Regions from separate parts of the Arthrobacter sp. TJ-240 genome, predicted to be linked through region 2. Evidence: riboswitches for the same ligand, from Rfam matches in the RefSeq annotation. Region 2 holds a riboswitch; the other holds the start of a gene.
What was found. A riboswitch is a leader RNA that binds a small molecule or an ion and turns the genes downstream of it on or off. The one in region 2 is predicted to bind cyclic di-GMP.

Region 1 (9,475 bases), on a different contig from region 2:
AGGATCTCGCCGCCATGCTCGGGGAGGTCGAGGGGCTCGAGCCGGCGGCCGAGGGTGCTCCGCCGGTCGTCGGGCCCATCCCGTCCGAGGACGGTCTCGCGGTCCAGTACGTCGCGTTCGTCTCCTCCGACGCCGAACTCGCCGAGGTGGTGGGCGAACTGCGCACCATCCTCGACGACGAACTGCCCGACGGCGTCACCGGCTACGTGACCGGCCCCGCAGGGCTCACCAACGACCTCGTGGAGGCTTTCGGCGGGATCGACGGCATCCTGCTCGCCGTCGCGCTCGGCGCCGTGTTCGTCATCCTCCTCGCCGTCTACCGGTCCATCGTGCTGCCGTTCCTCGTCCTGCTGACCTCGGTGTTCGCCCTGGCGACGTCGATCCTGCTGATCTTCGCTCTCGCGAAGCTCGATCTGATCCAGCTCAGCGGCCAGAGCCAGGGCATCCTCTCGATCCTCGTGATCGGTGCGGCCACGGACTACGCGCTGCTGCTCGTCGCCCGATTCCGGGAGGCACTCGTCGGGAACGAGACGAAGTGGGAGGCCATGCGTGTGGCCTTCCGCGGTTCGTTCGAGCCGATCCTCGCCTCCGGCGCCACCGTGATCCTCGGCCTCCTGTGCCTGCTCTTCTCGGATCTCAACTCGAACCGGAGCCTCGGACCCATCGCCGCCATCGGCATCGCCTTCTCGCTCGCTGCAGCGCTCACGCTCCTCCCCGCGCTCCTGCTCCTCCTGGGCAGGGCGGCCTTCTGGCCCCTGGTCCCGCGCTTCAACCCGGCGGCGGGCGCCGTCGTCGCCCCGCACCACGGCAAGCACGCGGCGCCGACCGGCGCCGGGCCGGAGACAGGACTCGAAGGGCTCAGGGGCCTCTGGCGGGGGGTGGCGCTGCTCGTGGCCCGCCGCCCGCGGGTGCTGTGGACAGCGTCCCTGCTCATCCTGGTCGCCGGCGCCCTCGGGCTGACCCAACTGCAGGCGAACGGCGTCCCCCAGTCCGCCGTGATCCTCACGCCCTCCAACGCCGTCGACGGCCAGGAGGCGCTCGGCCGCCACTTCGACGCGGGCTCGGGAAGTCCGGTCTACGTCGTCGCGCCCGAGGCGGACCAGCAGGCGGTGCTCGACGTCGTCACGGCGCAGGAGGGCATCTCCGACGCAGCCCTGACCACGGACCCGGGCGGCGCCGCCGTCGTCGAGGACGGGCGGGTCCTCATCAGCGGCACGCTCGGCTACCAGGCCGACTCGGAGCAGGCCGAGGACGTGGTGCGTGAACTGCGCACGGCGCTCGACGAGACCGGCGGAGGAGACGCGCTGGTCGGCGGGGTCACGGCGGTGGCGATCGACACGAACGACACCGCACTCGCCGACCTCGTCAAGATCATCCCGATCGTCCTGGCCGTCATCCTCGTGGTCCTGATCGTCCTGCTCCGCTCGGTGCTCGCGCCCGTGCTCCTCGTGGCCAGCGTGGCGCTCTCCTACGCGACGGCCCTCGGCGTCTCGGCGCTGGTGTTCAACAACATCTTCGGGTTCGAGGGGGCGGACGCGTCGGTGCCGCTGTTCGGCTTCGTGTTCCTCGTGGCCCTGGGGGTGGACTACAACATCTTCCTGATGACCCGGGTCAGGGAGGAGTCCCTCCGCATCGGCACGCGCCCCGGCATCCTCCGCGGACTCGGCGTGACCGGCGGCGTCATCACCTCGGCCGGCGTGGTGCTGGCGGCGACCTTCGCCGCGCTGGGCGTGATCCCGATCCTGTTCCTCGCGCAGATCGCGTTCATCGTGGCATTCGGCGTGCTGCTGGACACCCTCCTGGTGCGCTCGCTGCTCATCCCGGCGCTCGCCTACGACATCGGCCCGAGGATCTGGTGGCCATCGGCACTGGGGAAGGTGCCGTCCCCGCGGTGACCCACGGTGGGCCCGTCCGGCAGGTCCGCACTCGAACGCGTGGACAGCGAGTCGAAGCGGATGTCCTCCCTCGTCGAGGACCTCCTGCTGTTCGCCCGTTCGGACGAGGGCCAGCCCGGTGAGGTGTCCGACGTCGACCTCACCGGGCTCGTGATCGAGACGACGAGCGTTCCCCGCGTCGCGGCGCCGGGTACTCCTGGAGTCTCGACCTGCCCGACGAGCCCGTGGAGGTGCGCGCCGCGGAGGCAGCAGTACTGGTACCTCATCGCCTATGACCTCGAGCGCGACGACCGGTGTCTCTTCCGGCTCGACCGGATGCAGGCTCGTCCGAGCCCGTGGCGCGGGGTCCCATGAGGGCTGAAGGTCGCTACTCTCTACCTATGAACGACATCGCCGCCTTTCTTGACGCACGTATCTCCGAGGACGAGAAGGCGGCCCGCAGGGGAAGCCTGCCCGAGGAAGTGTGGGGCGTCGGCGGCTGGTTCGACCCCCAGCGGGTCCTCGCGGAATGCCGGGCCAAGCGGGAGCTCCTCCGGTACGCGGTCGCCGAACTCGACGCCCAGCAGCGCGCGGAGGTCCTCGGACTGCTGGCGCTACCGTGGGCCGGACACGCCGACTACAGTGCCGGGTGGCGGACGGCGGCGGTACTGAAGGACGAGCTGAAGGCCTAGAGAGGCCGCTCGGGGAGGACCTCTCCTGCCCCTCAGCAGCTCCGGCGCACAAGGCTGATCGGCCGCGACCGCGGCCGGTCAGGGCTGTCCCGACCACGAGATGTCATCCTTCCGCAAGCTTTGCGCAATAACATCGAGGGACACCTCCGGGTGGGCGGACCGTCACTACCCTTGAAGCGTGCCCATCCATTCCACCCCGCCCTCCCCTGGCCAGCACCAGGACCACGGCCCTGCACCCCTCGGGGTCGGAGCCGTCACGGTCCCGGTCGCGCCCGGGAAGACAGCGCAGCTCCTGGACCCGGCGGTCCTCCGGGACATGCGGCGGGACTTCTCCGACGCGGCGACCGTTCGGCAGTTCGCGCGGGATTTCTGCGTCGATCTGCCAGGGAAGATCGACAGGCTGGACCTCCGGCTCGCCGAGGGGGACGCGGCGGGAGCCGAGGACGCCGTGCTCAGCGTGACGGCCTCCGCGGCGATGGTGGGCGCACTGCGCCTCGGCCAGGCCGGGCGCGCAACCCTCCGGCTGATCACGACCGGCGACCTGGAGGGCGCCAGGCGCACCCTCACCCTGCTGCGCGGCTGCGCCGACGACACCGTCCGGACGCTTCAGGAGCCCTCCGAACACCCCTGATGCCGATTCAGCGCGAGGTGGCGCTCCGCGGCACGATCCGGAAGCCGACGCCTCGGACCGTCACGATCAGGTCCGGGTCACCCTTGGTCCGCGCCAGTTTCTGGCGGAGGTTGGCGATGTGCACCTCGATGGCCCGTTCGTCCGTCCGGCTCACGAAGTTGTAGCCGCGGTAGTCGCGACCCCGCGAGACCCGCACGAGCTCCTCCTTGGTCCGGACCGCGCCGTTGCTCCGCATCAGTTCGTGCAGGAGGTTGAACTCCGTCTTCGTCAGTGGCAGCTCGACGCCGGCGCAACTCGCGGTGCGGGCGTCGCTGTCCACCACGAGGACTCCGTTCCGCAGGAGCGTGTCGGACGATTCCTGGCTCGCGTCCCCGGACAGGACGGGAGCTGCAGCGGGAATCCCGGACGGCGCGGACTGCGCGGACGGTGCGGACGCATGTTGTGCCATCTGGCCGGCGCGGGGCCTGCGGAGCATCGCGTCGATGCGCGCCCGCAGTTCCCGTGGGCGGAAGGGCTTCAGGACGTAGTCGTCGGCGCCGGCCTGGAGGGCGGTCAGGATATCCAGCTCGTCCCCGCGACCGCTCAGGACGATCACGTAGCAGTCCGTGGTGGAGCGGATCCGCCGGAGGACCTCGTACCCGTCGATGTCGGGCAGCCCGATGTCGAGGGTCACCACGACCGGATGCTCCTGGCGCACTATGTCGACGCCCTCACGGCCGGTGGCCGCGCCGGTCACCTGGAAGCCCCCCTGGGCGAGGATGGCGGAGACCAGGTTGCGGATGTCGAGATCGTCCTCGATGACGACGGCCGCCCGGACCTCGCCGGGTCCGGAGCTACTCATAGCGGGGCGTCCCACGATGATTCCGCGTGGCGGGGGAGGTGGGCCTGAGCACAGCGCCTTCGGCCGATCCGGGAGTTGTATTGAATTGGACTGTCCGAGACATACTCGTGGACCTGTTCTCTTCGGCGGCCCGGCTGACCTCGTGGGTCCCGTGGCTTTGCGTCCCCGGCTCGCACCGGGTTTGCCCTTATCGACGAGCGGTTGCCCGCCCGACGATACTAGCAACCCCGACCGACACATCCGTGACGCGGGCACGCAGCGGTCCGTGCCGTGCCGGGCACCTCCCCGCTGCAGGGAAGCGAGCCCGCCGAAGGCTGCGCCGGACGCCTGCGGGCGCTACGGTCCTTCCATGCAGATCGTGCAGTACGAGCCGGCCCACCGGGCGGCGCTGCTCGCGCTCTCGATACGGGCCTGGGAGCCGGTGTTCCCGCTGTTCCGCGAGGCGATGGCGCCGTTCGCCTACGAGTCCTTCTATCCGGACGGATGGCGGGAACGCCAGATACGCGATCTGGCGGCAGTGCTCGACGGCGAACCGCAGAACGTCGCCGTGGCCTTCGAGGAGGGCCGGCCCGTGGGCTGGGTGTGCACGCGGTTCCATCCCGAGGACAGCATGAGCGAGATCTACGTGCTGGCCGTGGACCCGGAGTTCCAGCGCCGGGGTGTGGCCAGGGCCCTCATGGGCCATTCCTTCGATCGGGGGCGGGAGGCCGGGATGCGGATGGTCCTCGTCGAGACCGGCGACGATCCGGGCCACCGGCCGGCACGCCAGGCGTACGAGGCGGCCGGGTTCGAGCGCTGGCCCGGCACCCGGGACGACGGAGGACCGCGCACCTTGAGGCCCAGCCCCGGTACAGGACCGGCACACCGCAGCCATGGTGCGGCTCCGTGGAACGGGAGGAGGCCCTGCTACCCCTTCAGATCGCGTCGGCGGGCGGCTACTCCTCGGCGTTGGCACGTTCCTCGATCCAGTCCGTCGCCGCGTCCGAGAGGAACACGCCGTCGGGCCCGCGCCCACCCATCCACCAGGACTCGGTCGCCACGAGGCCGCCCGCCCTGCTGATGTCCGCCACCACCTCGGGACTCAGTGCCTCACCGTTGTGGGCCATCAGCCAGTCCCGCGTCTGCTGCGTGACGCCGTTCCACCATTCCTCGAGGTCCATGCCGGACAGTATGTCACCCGGCGCCCCGGTCGTGGCGGCGGATTCGCTGTTACGCGGGCTCGCCGTCGTTCTTCCACTCCTGGATGATGCGGGGTGAGGCGTGGATGCACAGCATCCGCAGCGGGCCGTCGCCGTCGTTCGTGAAGCCGTGCCAGACGCGGGCCGGCGCCACGACGGTGTCACCCGCCGTCCCCTCGAGAACCGCGGTGCCGACGGTGAAGCGCACGTTCCCGTCGAGAACCACCCACGTCTCGGTGTACGGGTGGCGATGGAGGGCCACGGTGTCGCCCGGGTCGTTGTCCACCGAGAAGTAGGAGATGGCGGAGCCGAAGGACCCGCCGTCGAAGCGGCGCGTCCTGCTGCCCGGAAGGGCCAGTTCCTCCCGGGGGATGGCCCGCGCCGGCGGGGGAGATCCGCCGGTCGGCGTTGTGGTCCGGGGGTCCATGGCTGCCTCCTGGTTCGATGCGATGACGGGTGGACGTCGCGGGTGGGCCGATCTCATCGCAGCGCGCTACACCGTTGTGCCTGTTGCTATAGTGTGTGTCGCACACTATAGTTTCGCGCATGGCAAACAACGACGACCTGATTGCCGGACACCTGCAGGAACTGCGGCGCGGGACGGTCGTCCTCGCATGCCTCACCCGGCTGCGCACCCCCGACTACGGGTACGCGCTCCTCGAAGCGCTCGACGGCCTGGGCATCCAGGTCGACGCGAACACGCTCTACCCTCTCCTGCGGCGCCTGGAGAAGCAGGGCCTGCTGACGAGTGAGTGGAACACTGCCGAGTCCCGTCCGCGGAAGTTCTACCGGACGAGCCCGGCCGGTGACGACCTCGCCACCACCCTCACGGCCGACTGGGATCGGCTGACGACCTCGCTCCATCGCCTCGCCGAAGGGGAAGTGCCATGACCACGCTGACCGATCGCTATGTGTGGGCCGCCATGCGGACCGTCCCGGAGTCCCAGCGCTCCGGCCTCGACCCCGAGATCAGGGAGATGATCGGCGACGCCGTCGACGCCCGCCTCGCCTCCGGCGAGGACCCTGCCGCCGCGGAGCGCTCGGCACTGGTCCAGCTGGGGGACCCGGAGCGTCTCGCGGCGGACTACGTGGATCGGCCCCTCACGCTCATCGGACCGCGCTACTACCTCGACTGGCTGCGGCTCCTCAGGACGCTCGTCGCCATCGTGGTCCCCATCACCGCCGTCGCAGTGCTGGTGGTGCAGCTCCTCACCTCGGGCAGCATCGGGGGAGCGATCGGCAGCGCGGTGTCGACGGCGATCACCACGACCGTGCACATCGGCTTCTGGACCACACTGCTCTTCGTGGTCCTCGAACGCAGCGGCACCGCCGACACCGGCATGGAATGGACGGTCGAGCGCCTTCCCGAGCTGCCGGACCGCACGCGCGACGGGCGCCTGGCCGAGCTCGTCGCCTCCCTCGTCTTCCTCGCGCTCTTCGCCGGGGCGATCCTGTGGCAGCAGGTCCGGTCCGTCGCCCGTGCGGACGACGGCAGCGCGATCCCGCTGCTCGACCCCGCCCTGTGGTCCTTCTGGCTCCCGTGGTTCCTGGCGCTGATCGTCCTCGAGGCCGGGTTCGCCGTCTGGCTGTACCTGCGGGGCTGGTCCTGGCGCGCCGCCGTCGTGAACGTCCTTCTCAATGTCGCCTTCGCGGTCCCGGCGATCCTCCTGTGGTCCGAAGGGCGACTGCTCAACCCGGACTTCGTCGACGCCGTCGGCTGGGATCCGGCGGTTGCGACCGGCAGTGGCTGGACCGTCACCGCCATCGTCACGGCCGTGACGGTGCTGATCGCGGCCTGGGACGTGGTGGACGGCTTCCTGAAGGCACGCCGGGCCTCCGTCGCGGCGCCGCTGCATGCGGTCCCGGCCCTGCGCTGAGGCGGTCGGGGCGCCCGGAGCCGTGCAGAGGGAAGGCGTACCGTGGGCGGATGGCAGCCACCGATTCCCGTAAGCAGCACATCGTCCGGACCCTCGTCGAGGCCCATCAGGACCTGATGGTCGCCGACCCCCTCGCCTTCCGTGCACGATTCCGGAAGATGGCTGCGGATCCCTACGCCTTCTACCGCGGCAGTGCGTCCCTGTTCTACACCGACATGGCCGAGCTCGAGGACGACTGGGCGGACGAGCGCACGAGCCGGGTGTGGATCCACGGCGACCTGCACGCCGAGAACTTCGGTACCTACATGAGCAACCAGGGCCGGCTCACGTTCGACGTCAACGATTTCGACGAGGCGTACGTGGGCCACTTCTCCTGGGACCTGCGCCGGTTCGTCGCCTCGCTGACCCTGCTGTGCTGGCAGAAGGCCCTGCCGTCACAGGCGGTCCGCGGGCTGGCGCGCACGTACCTCGAGGCCTACCTCGGGCGGGTCGGGGACTATGTGGAGGACGAGCAGTCGGCCTTCGCCTTCGGGCTCGACAACACGGACGGCGCCATCCACCGCGTGCTGCAGCAGGCCCGCGCCGCACGGCGGACGCGCCTGCTCGACTCCCTGACACAGATCGAGGACTACGAGCGCCGGTTCCGCGACGACGGCTCCATCCGACCCCTCGACGAGGACGAGTACGCGGAGGTGTCCGACGCCTTCGGGCGCTACCTCGGTACGATCCCCGACGGTGAGCGCTCACGCCGCCGCGTCTTCTACCGGGTCAAGGGGATCGTCGGGAAGAAGGGCTTCGGGATCGGCAGCGCAGGGCTGCCCACGTACAACGTGCTCATCGAGGGCTTCGACGAGGCGCAGGAGAACGACATCATCCTCACCCTGAAGCAGTCGAACATCGCCGCTCCCAGCCGCATCGTGGAGGACGAACGCGTGCGTGGCTTCTTCGACGACGACGGACACCGCGCCGTCGTCAGCCAGCGCTCGCTGCAGACCCACACCGACCCGTTCCTCGGCTACACCTCGATCCGCGGCGTCTCCTACGTGGTGTCGGAGCTCTCCCCGTACAAGCGCGACCTCTCCTGGGAGGACCTCACCGAGCCCGAGCAGATGGCCCCCGTGCTCGAGGCCCTCGGCCAGGCCACGGCGAAGATCCACTGCTCCACGGACGAGGACAGCGACCACGACCTCGTGCCGTTCCGCACGGAGACCGCCATCCTCGCCGCCGTCGGGAACTCCCGTGACGGGTTCATCGAGGACATCGTGGGGTTCGGCGAGGCCTACGCGGAGACGGTGCGGCAGGATCACGCCCTCTTCGTCGACGCCTTCCGGGAGGGCCTCATCACTGCCGTCCCCGCTACCTGAGGAGCAGGGGTTGAGTCAAGGGGACTCAACTTCATTTTGCTCCTCGACGTGCCGCGACTATACTTGAGTGCAGAACGCTCAATCCACGCGCCCGGCGGATGAGCGCCTCGCAAATCCCGGGCAGTCGAAAGGAAATTGCATGTCACGTGCAGTAGGTATTGACCTCGGAACCACCAACTCGGTCGTCTCGGTCCTCGAAGGCGGCGAGCCCACCGTCATCGCGAACGCCGAGGGCGCACGCACCACGCCGTCGATCGTCGCTTTCTCCAAGTCCGGTGAGGTCCTGGTGGGCGAGATCGCCAAGCGCCAGGCCGTCAACAACATCGACCGCACCATCGCCTCGGTCAAGCGCCACATGGGCACCGACTGGAATGTCGGCATCGACGGCAAGAAGTACACGCCGCAGGAGATCTCCGCGCGCATCCTCCAGAAGCTGAAGACCGACGCGGAGAGCTACCTCGGCGAGAAGGTCACCGACGCCGTCATCACGGTGCCCGCCTACTTCAACGACGCCGAGCGCCAGGCCACCAAGGAGGCCGGCGAGATCGCAGGCCTGAAGGTGCTGCGCATCGTCAACGAGCCCACTGCGGCGGCCCTCGCCTACGGCCTCGACAAGGGCAAGGAGGACGAGCTCATCCTCGTGTTCGACCTCGGTGGCGGAACGTTCGACGTCTCCCTGCTCGAGGTGGGCAAGGACGAGGATGCGTTCTCCACCATCCAGGTCCGCTCCACCTCCGGTGACAACCGCCTCGGCGGCGACGACTGGGACCAGCGCGTGGTCGACTACCTGCTCTCGCAGGCCAAGGCCAAGGGTGCGGACCTCTCGAAGGACAAGATCGCCCTGCAGCGCCTGAAGGAAGCCGCGGAGCAGGCCAAGAAGGAACTGTCCTCGGCGACGTCCACCAACATCTCGCTCCAGTACCTCTCGGTCACCGCGGACGGCCCCGTCCACCTCGACGAGCACCTGTCCCGTGCCAAGTTCCAGGACCTCACGAAGGACCTCCTGGACCGTACCAAG
Region 2 (9,475 bases):
CCGGCTGGTCACCGACATCGGCGGCGGACTGCTCCTCGGAGCCGGGATCGCCGGCCTCGTCTTCGTCGACGATCGCAGCTTCGCCTTCGCCGCCGCCGTGGCCCTGGTGGTCGCAGGCCTCGCCGAACTGGTCCGCGGGCTCTCCGTCCGCGCCCACGCGGCGTCACGGGACCTCGTGGTGGTCGGTGTGGTGGGCATCGTGACGGGCGTGATCCTCCCGTTCGTCGAGCAGCTCGGAGCGCACGCGCTGCTCGGGGTGACGGGCGGTGGGGCGCTGCTGACCGCCGTCGTGCTCGGCATCGCCGGTCTCAGCTACCGGCACGATTCAGCGCTCAGCGCATCGTCCGGATCCGGCGCCCAGGGCGAACCGGACCCCGTAAACTAGAGGCTCTACGCCTCGTAGAAATATTCGGAACCGGAAGGAGTGCCCGTGGCCAACCGCCAGTCGGGGAAACCCACGCAGGGACGATTCCGCCACGGCATCAAGGCACCCCTCGTCTTCTCCGCCGTCCTGGCCCTGGTGGCCGGTGTCGCGACGTCCATCTTCGCCACCGGTGGTGGCTCCAAGGAGCTGCGCGTCGATCTGGGCCTCACGGCCGCCGGGATCGCCTTCATCGTCTCCCTGGTGATCTGCGCGATGCTCATGATGGCCGAGACACCCAATGCCGAGCACCTCAGCCAGGGTTCGGGCGTCCACCGCTCGTCCGCGACGCCGGACCCCGAAGCACCGGTCAAGCGGCCGTCAGGCGAGACCGACGACGAACCGCGTTTCGGGGAGCGCCTGCCGAAGCAGGACAGCTAGCCCCCTTGACGTCCCTGTTAGCCTCCCAGCATGGGGGATGACATCACGGGATTCATGAGGGATTTCGGCGTGCTCGCGCGCCTGGCACTGGAAGCGCAGCCGCACTCCGCGCGCGGCCGGGAACTCTTCGACACGCTCTCGGCCCACCTCGGGACCGAGCCCGCCGGCGTGCCGGTCGTCGTCGAGGAGGTCCCCGCCCACCGCTTCGTGGACGCCGACATCGTCCTGGCGTCGCTCACGGCGGACGGCCGGTGCGTGGGCATCGGCGGCGGGGACCACCGCCACCACCTGTCCTTCAGCGACATGGTGCAGCAGTCCGGGGTCCACCCGAGCTTCCCGCTGTCCCAGCCCGACTACGCGAACCTGCCGGTCGGCCCGGACGAGCAGCGGCAGGCGGTGGCGCTGGGCCTCCGGCTGTTCGAGCGTGACGGCGTGCCCCTGGCGGTCCTGCAGCGCAAGGCCGAGCCCCGCTACAACCGGCAGTCCGCGTCGCTCGAGGTGTTGTGTGCGGACGCCGTCACCGTCGCCGGGTTCCTCGCCGAGTTCCGGCGCAGGATGCAGCGCGAGAGCGTGATGAAGGGGCAGGTGCTGTCCTTCACCGTCGAGGACTTCGGACCGAGCAGCGCGGGCATCACCTTCCACCACCGGCCCACCCTGGACGCCGGTGACGTGATCCTCCCCGAGGGACTCCTGGAACGCGTCAGCGAACACGCGCTCGGTATCGCCGTGCACCGGCAGGCCCTGGTCGCGGCCGGACAGCACCTCAAGCGCGGCATCCTCCTCTACGGTCCGCCCGGCACCGGCAAGACCCACACCGTCCGGTACCTGCTGAGCGCGAGCGCGGGGACGACGGCGATCATCCTCACGGGCGGGACGCTGCGGCACGTGGGCGAGGCGGCGCGGACAGCCCGCGCACTCCAGCCGTCCATCGTGGTCCTCGAGGACTGCGACCTGATCGCCGAGGACCGCAGCTTCGGGCACGGGCCGCAGCCCCTCCTGTTCGAGGTGCTGGATGCCATGGACGGACTCGACGACGACGCCGACGTCACGTTCGTGCTGACCACCAACCGCGTGGACATGCTGGAGCGGGCCCTCGCCCAGCGCCCCGGGCGCGTTGACCTCGCCGTGGAGGTGCCGCTTCCCGGGGAGCACGAGCGGGCCGCGCTGCTGCGTCTGTACGCGCGCGACCTCGCCTTCGGCGAGGACGCCGTCGGGGCCGCTGCCGCGCGGACCGAGGGCACCACGGCGTCGTTCACGCGTGAACTCGTGCGCCGCGCGGTCCTCGCGGCCGCACTGCACGACGCGCCCGTGGCGGACGGGCACCTGCTGGCCGCCGTGGACGAACTGATGGCCGACGGCGCAGCACTGACGCGGAGCCTGCTCGGGAGCAACGGCCCCGGCCCGGAGGACGGCGTTCCCACCGTGCACGGCGGCTCGTTCGGGTGGGGGCCCGGCACCACGTACTCCGGAAGCTACTCGCCCGCGTACGGGTCCTCGGCGTCCCTGTCCTTCGAGGGGGAGGGTTTCGCCGACGGAGGCTTCTCGGAGGACGGCTTCCCGGACGACGGCGTGCAGGGCATCGGCAGGACCGACGATGCGCCCACCGACGACGGCGGGCGCTAGCACCGGCGGAAGCTTCAGGCGCCCTGCGCCTTCCTCGCCCGGTAGGCCTTCACGTGCGTGCGGTTCGCACAGTTCCCGGTGTCGCAGAAGCGGCGGGAGCGGTTGCGGGAGAGATCCAGTACCACGCCGTCGCAGTCCTCGGCCGCGCAGGAGCGCAGGCGGTCCAGTTCGTGCCCGCGGATGACGTCGGCGAGGGCCATCGCGGCCTCGGTGGCCATGCGTTCCTCGAGCGGCGCTTCGGGCGCGGTCGCATGGAGGTGCCAGTCCCACTCGTCGTGCCTGACCAGCTGGGGAAGGGCGTTGGCCCGCCGGAGGATCGCGTTGACGAGTGCGACGGCGTCGTCCTCCTCCGCGAACCAGATCACCTCCAGCTCGGACCGCAGGGCACGGACGGACTCCAGCTCGGCGTCCATGTGGGTCCGGGAGCCGGAGAACCGCTGCTCCTCGAGGAACCGGTCGAGTCCCTCGAGGGTGGCCAGGGGATCGGCGTCCTCCTTGGCGGTGTTGATGAGCGCGGCCGCGGACGAGAGTGCCACTTCCGTGTCATGCGTGAAAAGCATGTTGACTCCTGACATCGTCCGCGCCTAGTGTCACTACCATAACTACTTCACACTCATGACACCAGTCACCGACACGAAACGAGCGGACATGACCCTGCGCCCTGCCCCCGGCCTGTGGATAGCCCTGATCTCCGCGGCGGCGTTCGGCGTCTCCGGCCCCTTCGCGAAGTCACTCCTGGAGATCGGCTGGAGCCCCGGAGCCGCCGTCGGCCTCCGCATCGGAGGCGCCGCCGTCGTGCTCCTGGTGCCCGTGCTGATCGCGCTGCGCGGCCGCTGGTCCACCCTGCGCGGCAACGCGCTCACCGTCATCATCTACGGCGTGACGGCGATCGCCCTGTGCCAGCTCTTCTACTTCAATGCCGTGCAGCGCATGTCCGTCGGCGTCTCGCTGCTGCTCGAGTACCTGGCGCCGGTGCTGATCGTCGGATTCCTCTGGCTGCGCTCGCGGAGGGCGCCGAATGCACTCACGATGATCGGATCCGTGACCGCCGTTCTCGGGCTCCTGCTCGTCCTCGACCTAGCGGGCGACGCACGGCTCGACCCCGTGGGCGTGCTGTTCGGCCTCGCTGCCGCCGTCTGCCTTGCGGTGTACTTCCTGATGTCCGCGCGCGTCGACGACTCGCTGCCGCCGCTCGTCATGGCCGGCGGCGGGATGGTGGTGGGCGCGCTCACCATCCTGGTGCTCGGCGTCACGAACATCATGCCGTTCCGCTTCGTGTTCACGGACGTCCAGCTCGCCGGGCGGACGTACAGCTGGGTGCTGCCGGTAGCCGTCCTCGTCCTCGTCGCCACCGTCGCGGGCTATGTGACGGGCATCGTGGCGGCGCAGCGCCTCGGGTCCAAGGTCGCGAGCTTCGTGGCGCTGACCGAGGTGATGTTCGCCGTCCTCGCGGCCTGGCTGATCCTCGGCGAGCTACCCGGCGCCGTGCAGTTGCTCGGCGGTCTCCTGATCGTCGCCGGCGTGGTGTGCGTACGGCTGGACGAGCTGCGGTCGGCGCCCGACGACGTCGCCGCGGCGGTGCTCGACCGGCCCAGTCCGGTGGAGCCGCTTCCGCGGGGGTGATGGCGCGGCAGGACGATGCGTCCGCGCCAACACCACCGCAGGCCGCAGGGACAAGAGGTGCACTGTGCTCTACTGACCTTGTGCCTCATCCCGTGGGGACACCGAAGGAAACCCTCGCAGGAGTGATGGCCGGAATGGCCTTCCAGCGGTGCTGCTTGCGCTCGGGACCGTTCTAGCTGTTTTGTTGGAGCCGGTACAAGGAGGGTGGAGCTACGCGTGGTTCCTTCTGAGAAATATCCTTGCCGTCGGCGGTGCGTGGGTCAGGTGAGGGGTTCTCCGCAGGTTCGTGGTTCGGGCGCGTAGTGGTACCAGTCCGGTAGTGCGGCGGTGAACTCGGAGCGGATGGTGTCGTTTTCCAAGACTGTCCAGTCCACGGGTGCGCCGACTTCGGGTTCCATCTTGTTCCACTCGAACCAGTTGACCATTTTGAGTTGCGGGAACCGTTCGTGCACTGTGGGGTCGAAGACCTGCTCCCACCAGGCCCGCTTGATGTTCAGGCTCCGGAGCTGACCGATGTCAGCCTGTACCAGCGACGCTGTCTCCGGGATCGCGACGGGCTTGCCGTGGTCTACTCCGTACTGGGTGTAGAAGTCCGGCAGCATCGAGTCGTTGCCGTTCTTGCCGTTGTAGGTGCCGGTGAGCTGGTCGATGAACTTGCCTTCCTCGGGCATCTCACTTTCGGACCAGGGGTAGGTGTTGCCCCAGTGGTAGAGGGACATGCCCACCCAGTCCACGGCGTCATCGCCCGGGTAGTAGGGGGCGTACGGGTCGTCGAAGGAGGTCAGGGTGCCGTCACCGGTGGTGTCCAGCTCCGAGAATCCGGGTGCTCCGGGGAGGGATTCGAATTCACCACCGGCGAACGGGTACCCGCCGGCGTAGTTCGGCGCCCACATCATCGCCGATCCCGGGGCCCGCCCGTGGACGGCGTCCGCGACGCGTCGGTACGCAGCGATGTACTCGGCCGGTTGCTGACCCCACGGGTACCAGGACCCGTTCATCTCGTGCGCGAAACGAACGATCACCGGCACGCCGTTCGTGTTGAACCCTGCCAGGAGGGCTGCGAGCTCGTCCGCACGCGCCGACGTGACCGCGTCGAGCCCTTCGATCGGCTCCAGGGTCAGTAGCAGCGTGCCCCCGTTCTGGCGCAGCTGCTCGGCCGCGGACGCCAACAGGCCCGGGTCTTCCTCGTTGAACGGGAAGTCCGCGAATGTCACCGCAACAGCGGGGCGTTCACCGAGCTTGTCCGAGTACTCGGCGAGGGTTTCCCTGCCCCACTCCAGATTCACGCCCATCAACGTTCCCGCGTCCGGGGCGAGATTCCTCCCTTCGATCGAATCACACGGCACAGCTTGGGTGTTGATGTTGCAGGCACACAGGGACAGGAGCAGCATCGCCAGCACCAGGCGAACAAGACGTGAGACCACGCTCCCAATCTACGGGTAGGGACTCACCCTGGAGCGGGAACAGAGCGAACTTCACCCAGTCCTGCGCCTACCTTGCCGAGTCGACCGCTTACTACGGAGCGCACCCACTACGGGTGGGTCAGAACAAGTAGCCGGTACTCGTGTGCCGGCCGCCCTTTGGCCTCGAAGATAGAAATGAACAGTTGCCAAAGCGGCGGCAGACGGTGGAGCCGGGGCAGCCATGACACACAACATTTCTGGTCCTGCCGATCCGCTGATTGCGGCCGAGATCGCCAGCACCACGTGTGCCTCGAACCCACCGACCGTGGACAGTCATCCACGCCGACCTCCGCGGCTGATAGTGGTCCTGGGATGAATCGGCTGGTAGGAACCCATGATTCCGGTTTTTGACCCAGTGGTGTTCGACGAACTGGTCGATGGGCTGGACTCGCAGATCATTGCCACTGACTTCCTCGACACCTTCACTGCCATGCTCGACGACCGCATCCGCGTCATCGAGCATGCGGTCAGGGCCCAGAATCGTGAGGACATCGTGAGAGCCCTTCATAGTCTGCGGGCCAGCGCCGCCATGGTTGGAGCGCGTCAGTTGAGCGAGTCCACCACGCGCGCACTCGGAAGCAACCACCCCGAAGCAATAGCTGTCGGGCCACTCGTCCGGACGCTTCAAGGGCAAGCTGACCTGTTTCGAACAGCAACTGCCACCTTCCGCACTCCCGCGGATTCCTCCTTGCCAGAGTCAGAAGTACGACAGCGCGTCTGACCAGTAGCTACCTGCCGCAGGGGTGGAGAAGTCTCAAGCGGATGTTCGAGCGCTCACGCAGGCTCAACACGGATGTCTGAAACAGACGTATCTGCCACACGTCTCAGGGATGCAGATAGGACTCCAGAACGAGCCAGAATTCGAGGCCCTGGTTGAACTTCGCCGCCTGCGGGGCCGCGTTGGTGTAGTCGAAGGTGTCCTCGTTCGCGGTGACTGCCTCGGCGCGCGTGTCACCCCAGACAGTCGAGACCCTCGCGGTCTGAGCGCTCCCCACCAGTCACAGTGGCAGTGGTACCGGCACCAGCAGCGACAGTGTCGGTGACAGCAGTAGGCCTGCCGCGAGTTCCTGCTGCCGGTCTCTGCCGATGCGGAAAGCTTCGAGCAGCACGCTCGCCTGGAAGCACCCGATGACCATCCGCCCACGATAGGCCGCGAGGGCGAGGAGCGTCATGACGGAACCTGCACCCACGAGGACCTCACTGCTCCTTGGTCGAAGCATCCATCTGTCGAAACTATCAGCCGATCAGGACCCACACCGGCTACCAAGTGGGGGATCGCCTGAGGTGCCTGGTCTCAGTACTCCTGCCGTCTGCTCGTGCGGCCATCGCTGGGCTTATGGTCCGCTGATGAGGGCGATGGTCGTTACGAGGACCTGGAAGAGGGCGAAGCCCCAGAGTGCGGAGGCGGCAGCCCACCACGGATATCTGCCCTTCAGCGCGAACACAGCTCCGGTCAGGCCGAGAACGATGGGTAGGGCAAAGACCCACAGAGGGCGGGGAGTGCCGGTCCCGGCCCAGTCAGGGAGGAGGAGAACGACTACGGTCGCCAGGAGCATCAGCACCCACCTCGCAACGGGCCGGATAGCTCGTGGTGGATGGCGTATTTCAGTAGCTTGCACAGCTGTTGAGCGGTGTGACTAGCATGGCGAAAGATTTTCTTACCTGGGGGAGTACTGCGGGAATGCTGCCCTGTTCTTTGCCTCTTCTACCCGGTTTTATTGATGATGGCAGGCAAGGATGGGGTTTGGCCCTTGTGGAGGGCCGGGCACCTTTCGGCAATCGCCCGGAGGTAAAGGCAAACCCGGGGTGACCCGGGGACGCAAAACCACGGGGCCTCCTTGGAGGCCAGCCGGGTTACCAAACCAGTGAAGGTCTCAGTCATGGTCTCAACCTTGCCCTTTTCCTTGTCCTCAGTTCCGCGTGTGGTCCCACCGGCTCCTCCTGGTGGTTTTGTCATGCGTGTTGTCTTACTTGTGTGTGCGGTTCTGCTGTTCTCTTTGGGTACCGCTCCTATGGCACAGGCCGCAGCGACAATCAGCCTCAGTAGCATTTCGGGACCAGCAGGAACGGTAGTAACGGTGACGGGTGCGGGTTTCCCGAAGAACATCAAAGGCTCGGTGACCGCAGGAGCCAGTAGTGCTGCGGTCAGTACCAACGGGAAGGGTTCCTTCCAGGCCTCTGTCGTTATTCCTGCCGGATCTCCCACTGTGACGATCATGGCGACAGCCGGTTCAGCTTCTGCCGCAGCGGTCTTCACCGTGCTCGAGCCTGCGCCCGCACAAGAGACAGGAGCGTCGACGACGAAGGGAATCCGCTTTGGGATCGGAACCAGTGGCGGTCCGGCCGCCGGGGCGGAACTCGATGAGGTGACAGCCATCGCCGGTGAAGCACCGTCCGTCGTGCTGTCCTACAAGGACTTCAACCAGGCACCTCCTCTAGCCGAACTTGACGCGGTACGGGCGCGAGGGGCACAGACATTGCTCACATGGGAGCCCTGGTCCTGGGGCGGCGGGGTGGAACAGCCCGCCTACTCCCTCGACCGTATTGCAGCCGGCGACTTCGATGCTTACCTGCGGCAGTGGGGTACTGCGCTTGGCCAGTGGGGACAGCCGGTCTACCTCCGCTTCGGGCATGAGATGAACGGGGACTGGTACCCATGGGCTGAGGGTGTCAACGGCAACGAGCCTGGTGACTACATCGCCGCGTACCGGCACGTTCACGACGTCGTCACATCCACGGGGGCCACGAACATCCAATGGGTGTGGAACGCGAACGTCCCCTACTGGGGTTCAACCCCCCTCAGCCAGCTTTATCCCGGCGCCAACTATGTCGATGTAGCAGCCCTTGACGGGTACAACTGGGGGACCTCGCAGACGTGGAGTATGTGGCAGGAACCCGATGTCCTGTTCGGTGAGGGGTTGTCACAAGTGAGACAGCTGGCATCAGGAAAGCCGATCATGATCGCTGAAACCTCGTCCTCCGAGATCGGCGGGTCGAAAGCGGCGTGGAACACCAACCTGTTCAACTACCTTTCGGCGCAGCCCGACGTCACAGCAGTGGTCTGGTTCCACATCAACAAGGAAGCCGACTGGCGCATCAATAGCAGTGACTCCTCAGCCAATGCCTTCCGGACGGCTCTTACGAGCCGGCGCTAAGACTCGCCAGATCGGAACAGATTCCACCGGAAGCCCGAAATAGGAAGCGGGCTTACTGGTTGGGTCTCCATCAGAAGGTCCTTCCCCGAGTCCCAAGGAGAAGCAATGATCCGGAAAGGCGCGGCCAGCCCGCGATACACGATGAGGATCGTCCTGTGGGACGTCGGTCCTTGGGCGCGGGTGGGTAGGAGGTTCCAGGCTTGTTCAGTGAGGGTTATCCTGCCGTGCAGGATCATTAGTCCTCCGGTACAAAGTTGGTCCCCTCTGACCAGGTGACGAGGGAGGGGGCAGATGGCCGTCCGGGTCTCACTCCCGCTGTACCGGGATGGGGAATGTTGCGACACAATGCTTCTTGAGGAGTCACCCCAATGAGGAAACCGCCCTACACAGGTCCGAACGACACCAACGACTTCGACAACCTCAGCCCGGACGAAGCCCTAAGAGCCTTTACCTCATACCGGCTTCTGGGGGATTGTTTTGAGCAATCGAGCGATGACGACCTGGCGGGGCGTGGCCGGCTCATCGGGAACTGGAAGACCTTGTTGAAGGACCGCCAGGAACAGGCGCAGCGAGCCGAGAGGGAGCTGGCAGCCGCCGTCCGGCTCGCGCGCAATGAGGGCGCAAGTTGGAATGACATCGCCCGCACCCTGCATCTCCCGCTCGAAGAGACACGCGCGCACTTCGATTGGCCCTACGGAGAGTTCTGAGGTGACCGGTGGTGCAGCATTCGGCTACTGGAATGCTGGGTGCTCCGCCCGCATGAGGTGTGCGAGTGCGTGGTTGCGGTCGCCGAGGAGGTGTTCGTTGTG

Region 1: it holds a riboswitch for cyclic di-GMP, as region 2 does, so the genes downstream of both, AC4D2C_RS10415 (response regulator transcription factor) here and AC4D2C_RS03335 (glycoside hydrolase family 26 protein) in region 2, are expected to answer to the same signal.

The regions. Positions count from the first base shown of each region.
Region 1 is NZ_JBZCNG010000003.1:454,340-463,814, reverse strand. Features, by position in the region: gene AC4D2C_RS10435 (MMPL family transporter) at 1-1,895, shown strand, start outside; gene AC4D2C_RS10430 (WYL domain-containing protein) at 1,935-2,249, shown strand; gene AC4D2C_RS10425 (DUF6221 family protein) at 2,276-2,566, shown strand; gene AC4D2C_RS10420 (hypothetical protein) at 2,745-3,197, shown strand; gene AC4D2C_RS10415 (response regulator transcription factor) at 3,205-4,038, opposite strand; cyclic di-GMP riboswitch class I at 4,160-4,234, opposite strand; partial or broken gene AC4D2C_RS10410 (GNAT family N-acetyltransferase) at 4,388-4,822, shown strand; gene AC4D2C_RS10405 (hypothetical protein) at 4,974-5,198, opposite strand; gene AC4D2C_RS10400 (cupin domain-containing protein) at 5,248-5,643, opposite strand; gene AC4D2C_RS10395 (PadR family transcriptional regulator) at 5,763-6,107, shown strand; gene AC4D2C_RS10390 (permease prefix domain 1-containing protein) at 6,104-7,093, shown strand; gene AC4D2C_RS10385 (DUF2252 domain-containing protein) at 7,144-8,457, shown strand; gene dnaK (molecular chaperone DnaK) at 8,597-9,475, shown strand, end outside.
Region 2 is NZ_JBZCNG010000001.1:682,367-691,841, forward strand. Features, by position in the region: gene AC4D2C_RS03290 (DUF308 domain-containing protein) at 1-385, shown strand, start outside; gene AC4D2C_RS03295 (hypothetical protein) at 431-802, shown strand; gene AC4D2C_RS03300 (AAA family ATPase) at 833-2,425, shown strand; gene AC4D2C_RS03305 (CGNR zinc finger domain-containing protein) at 2,440-2,985, opposite strand; gene AC4D2C_RS03310 (EamA family transporter) at 3,041-4,048, shown strand; gene AC4D2C_RS03315 (glycoside hydrolase family 26 protein) at 4,309-5,340, opposite strand; gene AC4D2C_RS03320 (Hpt domain-containing protein) at 5,846-6,232, shown strand; gene AC4D2C_RS03325 (DNA/RNA non-specific endonuclease) at 6,336-6,506, opposite strand; gene AC4D2C_RS03330 (hypothetical protein) at 6,510-6,701, opposite strand; cyclic di-GMP riboswitch class I at 7,296-7,373, shown strand; gene AC4D2C_RS03335 (glycoside hydrolase family 26 protein) at 7,524-8,666, shown strand; gene AC4D2C_RS03340 (hypothetical protein) at 9,035-9,373, shown strand; gene AC4D2C_RS03345 (glutaminase) at 9,398-9,475, opposite strand, start outside.